One region of the Kitasatospora sp. NBC_01302 genome, then DNA from elsewhere that is predicted to be linked to it. Evidence: riboswitches for the same ligand, from Rfam matches in the RefSeq annotation. Region 1 holds a riboswitch; the other holds the start of a gene.
What was found. A riboswitch is a leader RNA that binds a small molecule or an ion and turns the genes downstream of it on or off. The one in region 1 is predicted to bind cobalamin.
Positions count from the first base shown of each region.

Region 2: another riboswitch for cobalamin. It lies ahead of metE (5-methyltetrahydropteroyltriglutamate--homocysteine S-methyltransferase); the one in region 1 lies ahead of OG294_RS25510 (ribonucleoside-diphosphate reductase subunit alpha).

Region 1 covers NZ_CP108404.1:5,807,973-5,815,139, forward strand. Annotated here, with positions in the region: gene OG294_RS25505 (ribonucleotide-diphosphate reductase subunit beta) at 1-189, opposite strand, end outside; gene OG294_RS25510 (ribonucleoside-diphosphate reductase subunit alpha) at 210-2,546, opposite strand; cobalamin riboswitch at 2,808-2,936, opposite strand; gene OG294_RS25515 (glycosyltransferase family 39 protein) at 3,012-4,670, opposite strand; gene OG294_RS25520 (ArnT family glycosyltransferase) at 4,781-6,457, opposite strand; gene OG294_RS25525 (glycoside hydrolase family 26 protein) at 6,469-7,167, opposite strand, start outside.
Region 2 covers NZ_CP108404.1:587,585-594,751, reverse strand. Annotated here, with positions in the region: gene OG294_RS02855 (fatty acid desaturase) at 1-30, shown strand, start outside; gene OG294_RS02850 (cobalamin-dependent protein) at 94-537, shown strand; gene OG294_RS02845 (methylaspartate mutase) at 530-1,939, shown strand; gene OG294_RS02840 (aspartate aminotransferase family protein) at 1,939-3,327, shown strand; gene OG294_RS02835 (quinone oxidoreductase family protein) at 3,417-4,403, shown strand; cobalamin riboswitch at 4,607-4,830, shown strand; gene metE (5-methyltetrahydropteroyltriglutamate--homocysteine S-methyltransferase) at 4,992-7,167, shown strand, end outside.

The sequences.
Region 1 (7,167 bases):
GAAGAAGGCGACCAGACGGCCGATCATGTGCCGCTCGCCCTCGCTCAGCTTGGCGAGGTCGGCGACGTCGGAGTGCAGGTCCACCTCCTCGACGGTCCAGGTGTTCTTGATCGCGTCGCGGTACCGGTCGTAGAACGACGGGTAGCGCATCGGACGCAGGGTCAGCTCGAAGCCGGGGTCGAGCAGCATCTTGTCGCGCGCGGGGGTGGTCACTGGCAGGCCTCGCAGGACTCGGGGTTCTCCAGGGAGCAGGCGATGGCGGCGGCCTGCTCCTCAGCGGTCATGGTGGGGGAGGGCACCGGGACCGCGGTCTTGGCGGCGCCGCTGGCGGCCTGGGCGATCCGGGTGGCCGGGCGCGAGCGCAGGTAGTAGGTGGTCTTCAGACCCACCTTCCACGCGTAGGCGTACATCGAGCTGAGCTTGCCGATGGTCGGTGCGGCCATGAAGAGGTTCAGCGACTGGCTCTGGTCGATGTAGGGCTGCCGCGCGGCGGCCAGATCGATCAGCGCGCGCTGCGGCAGCTCCCAGGCGGTGCGGTAGCGCGAGCGCAGCTCGGCGGGCAGCCAGCCCAGCTCCTGGACCGAGCCGTTGGCGTCGCGCAGCGCGTCGCGGGTCTGCTGGTCCCAGACGCCCAACTCCTTGAGCTCGCGCACCAGGTAGGGGTTGACCTGGAGGAACTCGCCGGAGAGGGTCTCGCGCTTGAAGAGGTTGGAGACCTGCGGCTCGATGCACTCGTACACGCCCGCGATCGAGGCGATGGTGGCGGTCGGGGCGATCGCCAGCAGCAGCGAGTTGCGCAGGCCGGTGGCGGCGATCTTCGCGCGCAGCGCGTCCCAGCGGTCCTGCCAGTGCGGCGCCGTGGCGAAGTGGTCGATGTGCAGCTCGCCGCGGGCGGCGCGGGTCTCGGCGTAGGCCGGGTGCTGCCCGAAGCTCTCGGCCAGCTCGCTGGAGCGCTCGTAGGCGGTGAGCATGATGCGCTCGGCGATCAGCGTGGAGAGCTGCTTGGCCTCGGCGGAGTCGAAGTCCAGGTGCAGCTTGAAGAAGACGTCCTGCAGGCCCATCACGCCCAGGCCCACCGGGCGCCAGCGCGAGTTGGAGGCGCCGGCCTCGGTGGTCGGGTAGAAGTTGATGTCCACCACGCGGTCCAGGAAGGTCACCGCGGTGCGCACGGTGGCGTCCAGGCGCGCCCAGTCCATCGCGTTCAGCAGGTCGCCGGCGGTGGCGCCGTCGGCCACGTGGGCACCGAGGTTGACCGAGCCCAGGTTGCAGACCGCGGTCTCGGAGTCGTCGGTGACCTCCAGGATCTCGGTGCACAGGTTGGAGGAGTGCACCGTGCGGCCGGGCAGCGCGGTCTGGTTGGCCGCCCGGTTGGAGGCGTCCTTGAAGGTCATCCAGCCGTTGCCGGTCTGCGCCAGGGTGCGCATCATCCGGGCGTACAGGGTCTGGGCCGGGATGGTCCGCACGGCCTTGCCCTGGGCCTCGGCCTTCAGGTACGCCTCGTCGAACTCCGCGCCCCACAGGTCGACCAGCTCGGGGACGTCGGCGGGGGAGAAGAGCGACCAGTCGGCGTTGGCGTTGACCCGGCGCATGAACTCGTCCGGGATCCAGTGCGCCAGGTTGAGGTTGTGGGTGCGGCGGGCCTCCTCACCGGTGTTGTCCCGCAGCTCCAGGAACTCCTCGATGTCCGCGTGCCAGGTCTCCAGGTACACGCAGGCCGCGCCCTTGCGACGGCCGCCCTGGTTGACGGCGGCGACCGAGGAGTCCAGGGTGCGCAGGAACGGCACGATGCCGTTGGACTTGCCGTTGGTGCCGCGGATCAGGCTGCCGCGCGAGCGGATCCGGGAGTAGGACAGGCCGATGCCGCCGGCGTGCTTGGACAGCCGGGCGATCTGGGCGTACCGGGAGTAGATCGAGTCCAGGTTGTCCAGCGGCGAGTCCAGCAGGTAGCAGCTGGACATCTGCGGGTGACGGGTGCCGGAGTTGAACAGGGTGGGCGAGGAGGGCAGGTAGGAGAGCGCGCTCATCAGGGCGTAGAGCTCGGCCACCTCGCGCACCGACTGCTCGTCGTCGCCGACCGCCAGGCCGCAGGCGACGCGGAGCAGGAAGTGCTGCGGGGTCTCGATCACCTTGCGGGTGATCGGGTGGCGCAGCAGGTAGCGGGACTGCACGGTGCGCAGGCCGAAGTACTCGAACCGGTCGTCGCCGCGGGTGTCGATCAGCGCGTCCAGGGCCTCGGCGTGCTTGGCCACGAAGGCGGCGGTGCTGTCGCCGATCAGGCCCTCGGTGTGGCCCACCGCGATCGAGGCGGCGAAGGACAGGGCGCCCTGGCCGATCGCCTCGTCGGCGATCTCCTGGGCGAGCAGGCGGGCGGCCAGCTTCGAGTACTGGGGGTCCTCGGCGATCATCGAGGCTGCGGCGTCCACGGCCAGCCCGCGCAGTTCGGCGAAGTCCGAACCGGCGTGACGGCCGCGCAGCGCGGCGGCGGCGACGTGGCCGGGGTCCACCTGGGGGAGGTCGGTGCTTCGGTCGGTGAGCAGCCGAAGCAGCGCGGCCCCGGGGTCGGTCTGGGCGTCGTTGGAGGCACCGCCAGGCCGGAGGCTGGGGGAAGAACCCTGTGAGGGCAGGGTAACTGAGTCAACGACGGTCAAGGCGCTCTCTCCTGTGGCGGCGGCGGACTGGCGGAGTCCGTGGCCCGCGCGCGCGGCAGGGCAGAACAGCACGCCGAAACTTTCCGGCGCGCGTCATCCACCCTGGCCTGCCCGCGAGGCCGGACGGTACAGCTGTGCATGAAGGCGTCTGCGGGGAAGCCCGGTGGCACACCGTCGGCAGGTAACCGGACTCGCGGGCACCCGTGGGCGCAGCCGCTCACCGTTGCGGGGCAGTCCCGGACTTCCACCGGATTCCCCTGCGTCGACAGCGAGAGTGAGCATACATGTAGTGGTAGCCGCTTCGAGCAACCCCATATGTAGTGTCGCGTGGAGTGGTGAAACCGACACCAGATGGCCGCAATGTCAGCTGGTGCCAGGCGCCATCTGCACGTTGTGGTCGCCGAGGTCGTCCGCCACCGAGGCCCGGCGGGAGGGGTGGACCCGGCTCAGCAGGACCAGCTTGACCCAGGGGAGGGCGTCGGTCCGGGTGGCCTGGAACTGGCTGCGGAGCACCTCGGCGGTCTGCGGCGGGAGCGCGGCCAGCGGGTCGGCTCCGGTGCCGGTGGACACCAGCCAGATCCGGTTGGTGTTGGCCGCGCAGGCGTCCGGGTCGTCGCACTCCTGGGCCGAGTAGAGGCCGGTGACGGCGGCCGACTTCTGCAGCAGGATATCCTTCGGGGCGGTCCTGACGTCGCGCAGCTCGTAGGCCATCGACATCCGCTCCTGCAGGATCCCGCTGTAGACGATGCCGTCGCCGGGCTGCTGGTCGTGCAGCATGATCCGGGTGAGCTGGTCGTAGTCCGGCTCGCCCGCAAGGTCCTGATGGGTCGCCCGGATCCCGGGCCAGGCCGTCCAGCCGAGTCCGGCGACCGCGGCGGCGACCAGCACCCAGCTGAGCAGCCGGCGCGGCAGTGCGGGGCGGGCCTCGCGAGTGAGCGGCCCGGCGATGCGGCAGACCGCGGCGGCGGCCAGCAGCGCCCAGGCCGGCAGGGTGAAGAGCAGGTAGCGGTTGAGGAAGAGGTGCAGCCAGCTCGCGGTGGCGAAGGTCACCAGCGGCGGCAGCAGCGCCCAGGCCGCGAGCAGGGCGGCGTGCCGACGGGCCGCCAGCAGCCCCAGCAGACCCACGGCCAGCACCGCGAGCCCGACGTGCCAGGACAGGAAGAGCGTGTCCGGGTAGTTCCTGAGGTCGGTGAGCCCGGTCCTGTTCCAGGCGATCTGGGCGCTCTGCGCCTGACCCTGCAGCACCATCGGGACCGTCAGCGAGCCGCCGGCCAGCACGGCGGCGGTGAAGGCCCAGCGGGGGACCAGGTCGGCCTTGCGGGTGCCGGTGAGCACGGCGGCCAGGTGGCCGGCCAGCACCGAGAGGGTCACCAGGTGGGTCCAGCCGAGCAGCGGGACGGTCGCCGCGTAGCCCGCCCATGCCTTCAGCGAGGGGCGCTCCAGGGCGCGGACGAGCAGGTGGGTGGAGGCGATGGCGACCAGCACCGCGAAGGCGTAGGGACGGGCCTCCTGGCCGTACCGGACGGCGCCGGGCAGGACCGCCAGCAGGAGGCCGGCCAGCAGCCCGGTGGCGGGCGTGAAGAGCCGGCGGCCGAGCAGCGCCAGCCACCCCGCCGCCATCGCCATCGCGATCGCGGACGGGACCCGCAGCGCGGTGGGCGAGTCGCCGAACAGGTCGATCCAGCCGTGCAGGAACAGGTAGTAGGGCAGCAGCACGATGTCCACGTTGTGGATCAGCTTGCTGAGGTCGCCGATCGACAGGGTGGACGCCCACCAGCTGGCGTGCTCGTCCCGCCACATCTGCCGCTTGCCGATGTCGTGCAGGCAGAGCACCAGTGCGGTGGCGGCCGGCAGTCCGAGCAGCAGCAGGGCGGCGAGCGGCCCGCCGGTGCGGTCGGCGCGCTCGGCACGCTCGGCCTGGCGCCTGGCGCGCCGCCCGCCCGCGGGGGGTGCCGCGGCGGCGTCCGGATCCCGCTCGGGGACGGCTGCCAGGTCGGCGGCCGGGGCCTCGTCCAGGCTCATGGGGGAGTCTCCGCTGGGGGATGGCTGGGGGGATGGCTGCGGGGTCGGACGGGGGGTCGGACGGGGGCGTCGGGTGCCGGGGCCGTCGGAAGCCGGTCGGCTGCGGGGGATCACTGCCGGGTCCAGATCCGGTAGGTGCTGTCGCCGTACTGGGTGTGGAACGGCAGGGTCGCGACCAGTCGGTAGGCGGAGCTGCCCTGCAGTGCCTCGGTGACGGCGGCGTCGGCGTCCGGCGTGACGTTCCCGGTCAGCACGATGACGTTGAAGTAGCCGTCCTTGACCGCGGTGCTGAACCCGTCGTTCCCGTAGTGGTGCTTGTGGTCCTTGCCCACGTAGTCGATCGCGAAGGTGGACTGCCACTGGTCCCAACTGGTGGTCCTGCGCAGGTAGTACGCCGGGATCTCGTACTCCTCGGCGAGGTAGTGCCCGTTCGGCACCGTCAGGCGCTGGACCTCCTCGGCCATCCGGGTGGAGTCCGGCGGCGTGAACTCGTGGTGGGCCTGGACCATGCCGAGGACCAGCACCAGCACGTAGAGCATGATGCCGAGCTGCGGCTGCCGGAAGTGCGGGCCGACCAGGCGGGACAGGCCGAGCCCGGCCATCGGGGCGGCGAAGAACAGGCCGAAGCCGACGTGCTTGAAGAGCGAGGTGTCGGTCTGCAGGTACGACTGGTAGGCCGGGGCGAGCAGGGCGGAGCCGCAGAGCGTCACGCCGAGCAGGATGCGCCGGACCCGCCCCGGGGTGTCGTTCGGGGACCAGGGCATCTCGCCCATCCGGGAACGGCGGACGTAGGCGATCGCACCGCCCACCGCGGTCAGGAAGACCAGCCCGCCCCACTGGCCGGACAGTTCGAAGAGCGACAGCGGCGAGGACGTGCCGTGCGCGCGGGCCGTGGTGGTCTGGCTGAGGCCGCTGATCGCACCCGAGAAGTACGCCACGACCCCCAGCACCGTGCCGGTGCCGAGCCCGAAGCAGAGCCCGCGGGCCAGCGCCTGGTGCCGCGTGAACCGCGCGCCGGAGAGCACGGCGAGCACCAGCAGGGTGGGCAGGAACAGGCCGGCCGCGTACTTGACGGCCATCGCCAGGACCGCCGGCACCACGGCCAGCAGGATGGTCGCCGGGTGCTTGCCGGTGGTCCGCACCACGGTCCAGGCGGCCACCGCGAGGAGGAAGAGCGCGGCTGCGTCGAAGGTGGCGAAGTAGCCGAGGAAGATCGTCGACTGCACCACCGAGAAGAGCGCGGCGGCGCCCAGCGCGGCCCGGTCGTTGAACATCCGCCGGGTCATGCCGAACAGCAGCCCGGTGGTGCCGAGCATCATGGCCAGGCTGACCAGCCGCACGCCGGTCAGGCCGGCGAACGAGTCGACCGCGCCGGCCAGCACCGGGTAGAGCAGCGGGTAGCCGGAGAAGAAGCCGTTGAAGTCGGACGGGATCGGCGCACCGTGCAGCAGGTGGTGCAGCTCCAGGTGGCCGGCCGCGATGTAGAGCGCCTCGTCCTCGAAGGCGCGCCCGTGCATCCGCAGCGACAGGCCGCCCTGGATCGCCAGGATGCCGAGCAGCAGCAGTCGGCTGATCCGGCTGGCCCGCCGCGAGTCGACGGACCAGGCGGCGTCCTGCGGTGTCGGCAGCTGGTAGCCGCGGTCGGGCCGGGCCGCGGCCCCCTCGGGCTCGGCGGGCCCGCTGTCGACGGGCCCGGGCGGGTCGCCGGGGTCGCCGGGGTTGTCGGGCTCACCGGGATCGGTGGACCTGGCGGACCCGGTGGGTTCGATGGGTTCGGTGGTCTTCATGGTCGTGTCCATCAGGGCTGGCGCACGTCGAATCCGAAGCGCGGGTCGGCGGCGTCGTGCCGGAAGGCGTCCTGGGCCTGCGGGCTGCTGTCGACCCGCCAGTTGGTCTCGCCGGCGACGTTCTTGTGGAAGTTGAACCAGACGAACCCGAGGATGTCGCTGCGCGCCTCGACGGTGCTGAACAGGTCGTCGATGTCGTCCCCCTTGCCGGGGCCGGGGGAGGAGGCGGTCTCGGCGATCAGGAACGGCTTGGCGGTGAACACCCGGATCTCGTCCAGGGTCGGTTCGAAGAGCGTCTTGAAGGTGTGCAGGTTGCTCTGGCCGTAGTAGCCGATCACCCCGACCCAGTCGACGTAGCCGTCGCCCGGCCAGTACGGCTGCAGCGGGTTGTGCGCGATGTTGGTCTGGTTCGGGCTCCAGACCCAGATCACCGAGGTGGCGCCGACGTTCTGGAAGATGTCGTGGATGTGCCGCCAGGCCGCGACGAAGTCGGCCGGGGTCGCGTGCTTGTTGCCCCACGGCGACCAGTCGCCGTTCATCTCGTGGCCGAAGCTGAGCGCGAGCGGCCGGTTGGTCTGCCGTATCGCGGTGGCGACCTGGCGGATGTAGTCGTCGCTCTTGCCGGCCGCTATGTCGGCCAGCGAGACGGTCTTCGGCTCCCAGGACATGAACGGCAGCGCGCCGGAGTTCCAGGCGTTGGCCGAGCCGCC
Region 2 (7,167 bases), 5.2 Mb from region 1:
CGCGAACTGTTCGCCGCCTTCGAGGACTGACCGCCGCCTTGGCGGACCGAGCGCCGCCGCACCCGGACCGTTCCCACCGAAAGGGCACTCCTGATGAACACCGCTGACGGGTCGATGGACCGCCTGGTCATCCTGGGCGTGGCCGAGAGCGACGCGCACGCCGTGGCCAACCAGCTGATCGCCATGCAGTTGCGGGCCCACGGCTTCACCGTGGTCAACCTCGGCGTGTGCACCCCGCTGGCCGACTTCGCCGACGCCCACGACCGCCACCCCGAGGCCGAGGCCGTGCTGATCGGCACCCTCAACGGCCACGCCCACCAGGACCTGCGCACCCTGCCCGGGCTGCGCGCCGCCGGGCGGCTGCGCTGCCCGGTCGTCGTCGGCGGCAACCTGTCGGTCGGCAGCCGCAAGGCCGACACCGACCGGCAGCGCCTGCTCGACCTGGGCGTGGACCACCTGCTGGACGACGCGAGCGGCCTGATCCTGCTGCTCGACATGGTGCACGCCGCCCGGGCGGCCGAGTTGCAGCATGGCTGACCTGCACGGCCTGCACCTCGACGACCAGGTCGCCGCCGAACTGCCCGACTGGGCCGAAACGGTGGCGCACCTGCGCACCCGGCGCCCGGTGGTGGAGGTGCTGCGCGCCGCCCGGGCGGCCGGGCGCCCGGTGGTGCAGCCGCGCTGCGGCGTCGGCGGCCACCAGCAGATGCTGGACCTGCTGCGCGCCCTGGAGCCGGCCGGACCGGGCGTGCTGTCGGTCACCATCGACTCGCACACCCGGCTGCGGCACTTCGACACCGCCGCCGAGACGCTCGCCCGCGACCCCGGCGACCTCAACGGCTACCCGCTGGTGGCGCACGGCTGGCAGCGCGGGCGCGAACTGGCCGACGCGGTGGGCGTCCCGCTGGAGGTCCGGCACGGCTCGCCGGACGGGCGCGAGCTGTTCGCCGTCGCCCTCGCCGCCGGCCTCACCTCCTACGAGGGCGGCGGGATCGGCTACAACCTGCCCTACTCCAAGAACGTCCCGCTCGGCCACTCGCTGCGCGCCTGGCAGCAGGTCGACGCGCTGTGCGGGGTGCTCGCCGAGGCGGGCGTGGTGATCGACCGCGAGCTCTTCGGCACCCTGACCGCGGTGCTGGTGCCACCCTCGGTCAGCCTGGCCGTCACCGTGCTGGAGGCGGTGGCCGCGGCCCGCGAGGGCGTGCGCTGCCTGTCGATCGCCTACCCGCAGGGCGGCGAGACCCACCAGGACGTGGCCGCGCTGCGCGCCGTGCGCACACTGGCCGCCCGCTACCTGGACCCGGCCGTCGAGGTCTACCCGGTGCTGCACGAGTTCATGGGCGTCTTCCCGCGCACCCGCTCCTACGCCGAGCTGCTGATCGTGCAGGGCGGCCTGCTCGCCCGGCTCGGCGGCGCCGCCAAGGTGATCAACAAGACCCACCAGGAGGCCTACGGCATCCCCGAGGCCGAGGCGAACGCCGACGGCATCCGGGGCGCCGCGCTCGGCGCCGGCGAGCTGCTCGACTTCGTGCGGATCGACGAGGACCGGGTGGCCGAGGAGCAGCACTGGATCGAACGCGAGGTCGCCGAACTCGTCGACCCGGTGCTCGCCGAGGGCGAGTTGATCCCCGCGATCGAGGCCGCCTTCGCCGCCGGGCGCCTGGACATCCCCTTCAGCGCCAGCATCCACGCCCACGCGCAGGTCGTGCCGCGCCGCGACCGCTCCGGCGCCATCCGCTACGCCGACGCCGGCGCGCTGCCGTTCTCCACGGCCGTGCTGCGCCGGCACGCCGCGCTGCTGAGCGAGCCGCCCGGGACGCCCGAGCGCTCCCCGTTCGAGGCGGCCACCGCCGACATCCGCTACTTCCTCGACCACGAGGACCGTTTCCACACCCGTACACCGCACTACACGCGGTCCGAGAACCCGCAGAGGTTTTGATGACCACTCACGAGCCCGCCGTGCAGCTTCCCGCCCCCGACCCGGAGGAGGGCCGCCGGGTCTTCGCCGACGACCGCGCGCACCTGTTCCACAACTGGGCCGCCCAGGGCGCCGTCAACCCGATCCCGGTGGCGGGCGCCGCCGGGCGGCACTTCTGGGACTACGAGGGCAAGCGCTACCTCGACTTCTCCTCCCAGTTCATCAACCTCAACATCGGCCACGCGCACCCCAAGGTGGTCGCGGCGATCAAGGAGCAGGCCGACCGGATCTGCATGATCGCCTCCACCTTCGCCAACGACAAGCGCGGCGAGGCGGCCCGCCTGATCACCGAGCTGGCCCCCGGCGACCTCGGCCACGTCTTCTTCACCAACGGCGGCGCCGACGCCAACGAGCACGCCGTGCGGATGGCCCGGATGCACACCGGCCGCCCCAAGGTGCTCTCCGCCTACCGCTCGTACCACGGCGGCACCTCCACCGCGATCAGCCTCACCGGCGACCCGCGCCGCTGGCCCAACGAGCGCTCGGGCAGTGCCGCCGGCAACGTCGCGCACTTCTTCGGCCCCTACCTGTACCGTTCGCACTTCCACGCCACCACCGAGGCCGAGGAGAGCGCCCGCGCGCTGGCGCACCTGGCGCAGGTGATCGAGTTCGAGGGCCCCACGACGATCGCCGCGATCATGCTGGAGAGCGTCGTGGGCACCGCCGGCATCCTGGTCCCGCCGCCCGGCTACCTGGCCGGCGTGCGCGCGCTGTGCGACAAGTACGGCATCGTGATGATCGCCGACGAGGTGATGTCCGGCTTCGGGCGCACCGGCGCGTGGTTCGCCATCGACCACTGGGGTGTCACCCCCGACCTGATCACCTTCGCCAAGGGCGTCAACTCCGGCTACGTGCCGCTCGGTGGCGTGCTCGTCTCCGACGCGATCCACGAGACGTTCCGCGAGGTCGTCTACCCCGGCGGCCTGACCTACTCAGGCCACCCGCTGGCCTGTGCCGCCGCCGTCGCCGCCATCACGGCGATGAAGGAGGAGGGCATCGTCGAGAACGCCGCCCGGATCGGCGAGGACGTGCTCGGTCCCGGCCTGCGCGAGCTGGCCGAGCGCCACCCCAGCATCGGCGAGGTGCGCGGGCTCGGCGTCTTCTGGGCCGTCGAGCTGGTCCGCAACCGCGAGACCCGCGAGATGCTGGTGCCCTACGCCGCCGGGGCGGGCCAGACCGGCCCGGTCGACGAGGTCGTCGCCGCGTGCAAGGAGCGCGGCATGTGGCCGGTGTACAACTACAACCGGATCCACCTGGTGCCGCCGTGCACCATCACCGACGACGAGGCGCGCCAGGGGCTGGAGATCCTGGACGAGGCGCTGAACGCGGCCGACAAGCACGTGGAATAACGCCGGGTCAGCTGCCGTTTCCCACACGCTCAACCATCTTCCGATCCATCTTCCGATCCATCTTCTGAACTGTCCGACGAGAGGTCGACATGCGAGCAGTCGTCGTCGAGGAATTCGGCGGCCCCGAGGTCCTGGCCCTGGCCGAGCGCCCGGACCCGCAGCCCGGGCCGGGCGAGCTGGTGGTCCGGCTCACCGCCGCCGGGGTCAACTACAAGGACGTCTACGAGCGCGAGGGCCGCAGCCCGCTGAAGGCCCCGCTCGTGGCCGGCTGCGAGGGCGCCGGCACGGTGCTGTCGGTCGGCCCCGAGGTGACCGGCACCGCCCCCGGCGACCGGGTCGCCTGGTGGGCCGCGCCCGGCAGCTACGCCGAGCAGGTCGTGGTGCCCGCGCGCGCCGCCGTCCTGCTGCCCGCGGACATCAGCGAGGAGGCGGCCGCCGCCGTCCTGCTCCAGGGCCTGACGGCGCACTACCTGGTCACCAGCACCTTCCGTGCCGAGGCCGGCCAGAGCGCCCTGATCCCGGCGGCGGCCGGCGGCCTGGGCCAGCAGCTGGCCCGGGTGCTCTCGCGGCGCGGCGTGCACGTGATCGGCACCGTCTCCAGCGAGGCCAAGGCCGCCGCCGCCACCGCGGCGGGGGTGCGCGACGTGCTGGTGGTGCCGCCGGGCGGCTTCGAGGAGGCCGACAAGATCGCCTCCCAGGTGCGGGAGCTGACCGGTGGCCGGGGCGTGGACGTGGTCTACGACGGCGTGGGCCGCGACACCTTCCGCACCGGCCTGGCCGCGCTGCGCCCGCGCGGCACCTTCGTCCTGGTCGGCGCGGCCTCCGGCCCCGTGCCCCCGTTCGACCCGCAGCACCTGGGCTCCGGCGGCTCGCTCTTCCTGACCCGCCCGACGCTGGTCGACCACGCCACCGATCCCGCCGAACTCGCCGAGCGCGCCCACGAGGTGTTCGCCTGGCTGCGCGACGGAACCCTCTCGGCCGACGTCGCCCAGCGCTACCCCCTGGCCGAGGCCGCACGCGCCCACGCCGACCTGCAGAGCCGCCGCACCACGGGCAAGCTCCTCCTGCTGCCCTGACCCGCGCCGATCGAACGCCCTGGTGCCCGCAGCCCCTGGCTCCGGGCACCAGGGCGTTTCCACACGGCCTTGCGGCCGCCGGCTCCTCGGCACCCGGCAGGCCGGGCTCCTGCGAAGCGGGGGAGGCCTGCGGCGGATCCGAGCTCGTCCCACGATGTGGGCAGTCGAGTGATTCACCCGCGACTCGCCGGTGGATCGGCTATAGGCTGACCGGTGCAACTGGTTCGCCCTGTCCGCCAGGCAGGGTGTCGCAAGAGGGAACCCGGTGGGAATCCGGGACTGCCCCGCAGCGGTGAGTGGGAACGACCGCCGTCATACGCACTGGGTCCGGGAGTTCGGGCCTGGGAAGCGACGGCCAGTAGGTGTCCGCCCTTCAAGGGTGGGCGCGCCCGCGAGTCCGAAGACCTGCCCGTTGTGCGCACGCGACCGTTCGCGCGCGGAAATCCCGGTGACCTCGTGGGCGGGTCGGCGTGCACAACCAGGCGGGTCCGGCGCATTCTGGCGTCTGCGGCCCCGCCCGGTTCGGCACCTCTTCGCGTCCCGTGACATCGCCGGGAACCCTGAGACAGGCTCGCGAAGGAGAGTCCCTTGACCACGAAGTCCGCAGCCACGGCAACCCGCTCCACCGTCCACGGCTACCCCCGCCAGGGCCGTAACCGGGAGCTCAAGAAGGCGATCGAGGGCTACTGGAAGGGCACGGTCACCGCCGAAGCCCTGCTGGCCACCGCCGCCGACCTGCGCCGGGAGAACTGGCGGCAGCTCACCGAGGCCGGTATCGCCCAGGTGCCCACCGGTGATTTCTCGCTCTACGACCACGTGCTGGACACCACCGTCGCCGTCGGGGCGATCCCGGCCCGCCACCGCGCCGCCGTCGACGCCGACCCGCTGGACGGGTACTTCGCGATGGCCCGCGGCACCCAGGACGTCGCGCCGCTGGAGATGACCAAGTGGTTCGACACCAACTACCACTACCTGGTGCCCGAACTCGGCCCCGACACCACCTTCGCGGCGAACCCCGCCAAGGCCGTCGCCGAGTTGCGCGAGGCGCTGGCGCTCGGCCACGACGCCCGCCCGGTGCTGGTCGGCCCGGTCACCTACCTGCTGCTGGCCAAGCCGGCGCCCGGGGTGGCCGAGGACTTCCAGCCGATCACCCTGCTGGACCGGCTGCTGCCGGTCTACGCCGACCTGCTGGCGCAGCTGCGCGCCGCCGGTGCCGCGTGGGTGCAACTGGACGAGCCCGCGCTGGTGCAGGACCGCACCCCGGCCGAGCTGAACGCCGCCGCCCGCGCCTACCGTGACCTCGGTGCCCTGACCGACCGGCCGAAGCTGCTGGTCGCCAGCTACTTCGACCGCCTGGGCGAGGCGCTGCCGGTGCTCGCCAAGGCCCCGGTGGAGGGCCTGGCCCTGGACTTCACCGGGCCCGCCGCCGCCAACCTGGACGGCCTCGCCGCCGTCGGCGGGCTGCCCGGCAAGCGGCTGGTCGCCGGTGTGGTCGACGGCCGCAACATCTGGATCAACGACCTGGGGAAGTCGCTGGCCACCCTGGCGACCCTGCTCGGGCTGGCCGGTACCGTGGACGTCGCACCGTCCTGCTCGCTGCTGCACGTCCCGCTGGACGCCGCCGCCGAACGCGAGGTCGACCCGCAGATCCTGCGCTGGCTGGCCTTCGCCAAGCAGAAGGCCACCGAGGTGGCGCTGCTGGCCCGCGGTCTGCGCGAGGGCACCGGCTCGATCAGCGCCGAACTGTCCGCCAACCGCGCCGATCTGGCCTCGCGCGCCGCCTCGCCGATCACCCGGGACCCGGCCGTGCGCGCCCGCACCGCGGCCGTCACCGAGGCCGACGCCCGCCGGGCCCAGGCGTACCCGCAGCGGGCCGCCGCCCAGCGCGCCCGGCTCGGCCTGCCGCTGCTGCCGACCACCACCATCGGCTCGTTCCCGCAGACCACCGAGCTGCGGGTCGCCCGCGCCGACCTGACCGCGCGGCGGATCGACGAGGCCGCCTACCGCGAGCGCATCGAGGCCGAGGTGCGCGAGGTGATCGCCTACCAGGAGAAGGCGGGTCTGGACGTGCTGGTGCACGGCGAGCCCGAACGCAACGACATGGTGCAGTACTTCGCCGAGCAGCTCACCGGCTACCTGGCCACCCGGCACGGCTGGGTACAGTCCTACGGCACCCGCTACGTGCGCCCGCCGGTGCTGGCCGGCGACATCTCCCGCCCGCACCCGATGACCACCGACTGGTTCGGCTACGCGCAGAGCCTGACGGACCGTCCGGTCAAGGGCATGCTCACCGGCCCGGTCACCATGCTCGCCTGGTCCTTCGTCCGCGACGACCAGCCGCTCGCGGACACCGCGTTCCAGGTGGCACTCGCCCTGCGCGACGAGGTGCGCGACCTGGAGGCCGCCGGTGCGGCCGTGGTCCAGGTCGACGAGCCGGCGCTGCGCGAGACGCTGCCGCTGCGCGCCGCCGACCGCCCCGCCTACCTGGACTGGGCCACGGCCGCGTTCCGGCTCGCGACCTCCGGGGTGCGGGCCGACACCCAGATCCACACCCACATGTGCTACGCCGAGTTCGGCGCGATCATGACGGCCATCGACGAGCTGGACGCCGACGTCATCTCGCTGGAGGCGGCCCGCTCGCACATGGAGGTGGCCGGAGAGCTGGCCGGGGCCGGCTACCCGCGCGAGGTCGGCCCGGGCGTGTGGGACATCCACTCGCCTCGGGTGCCGAGCACCGAGGAGGCCGTCGAGCTGCTGCGCGCCG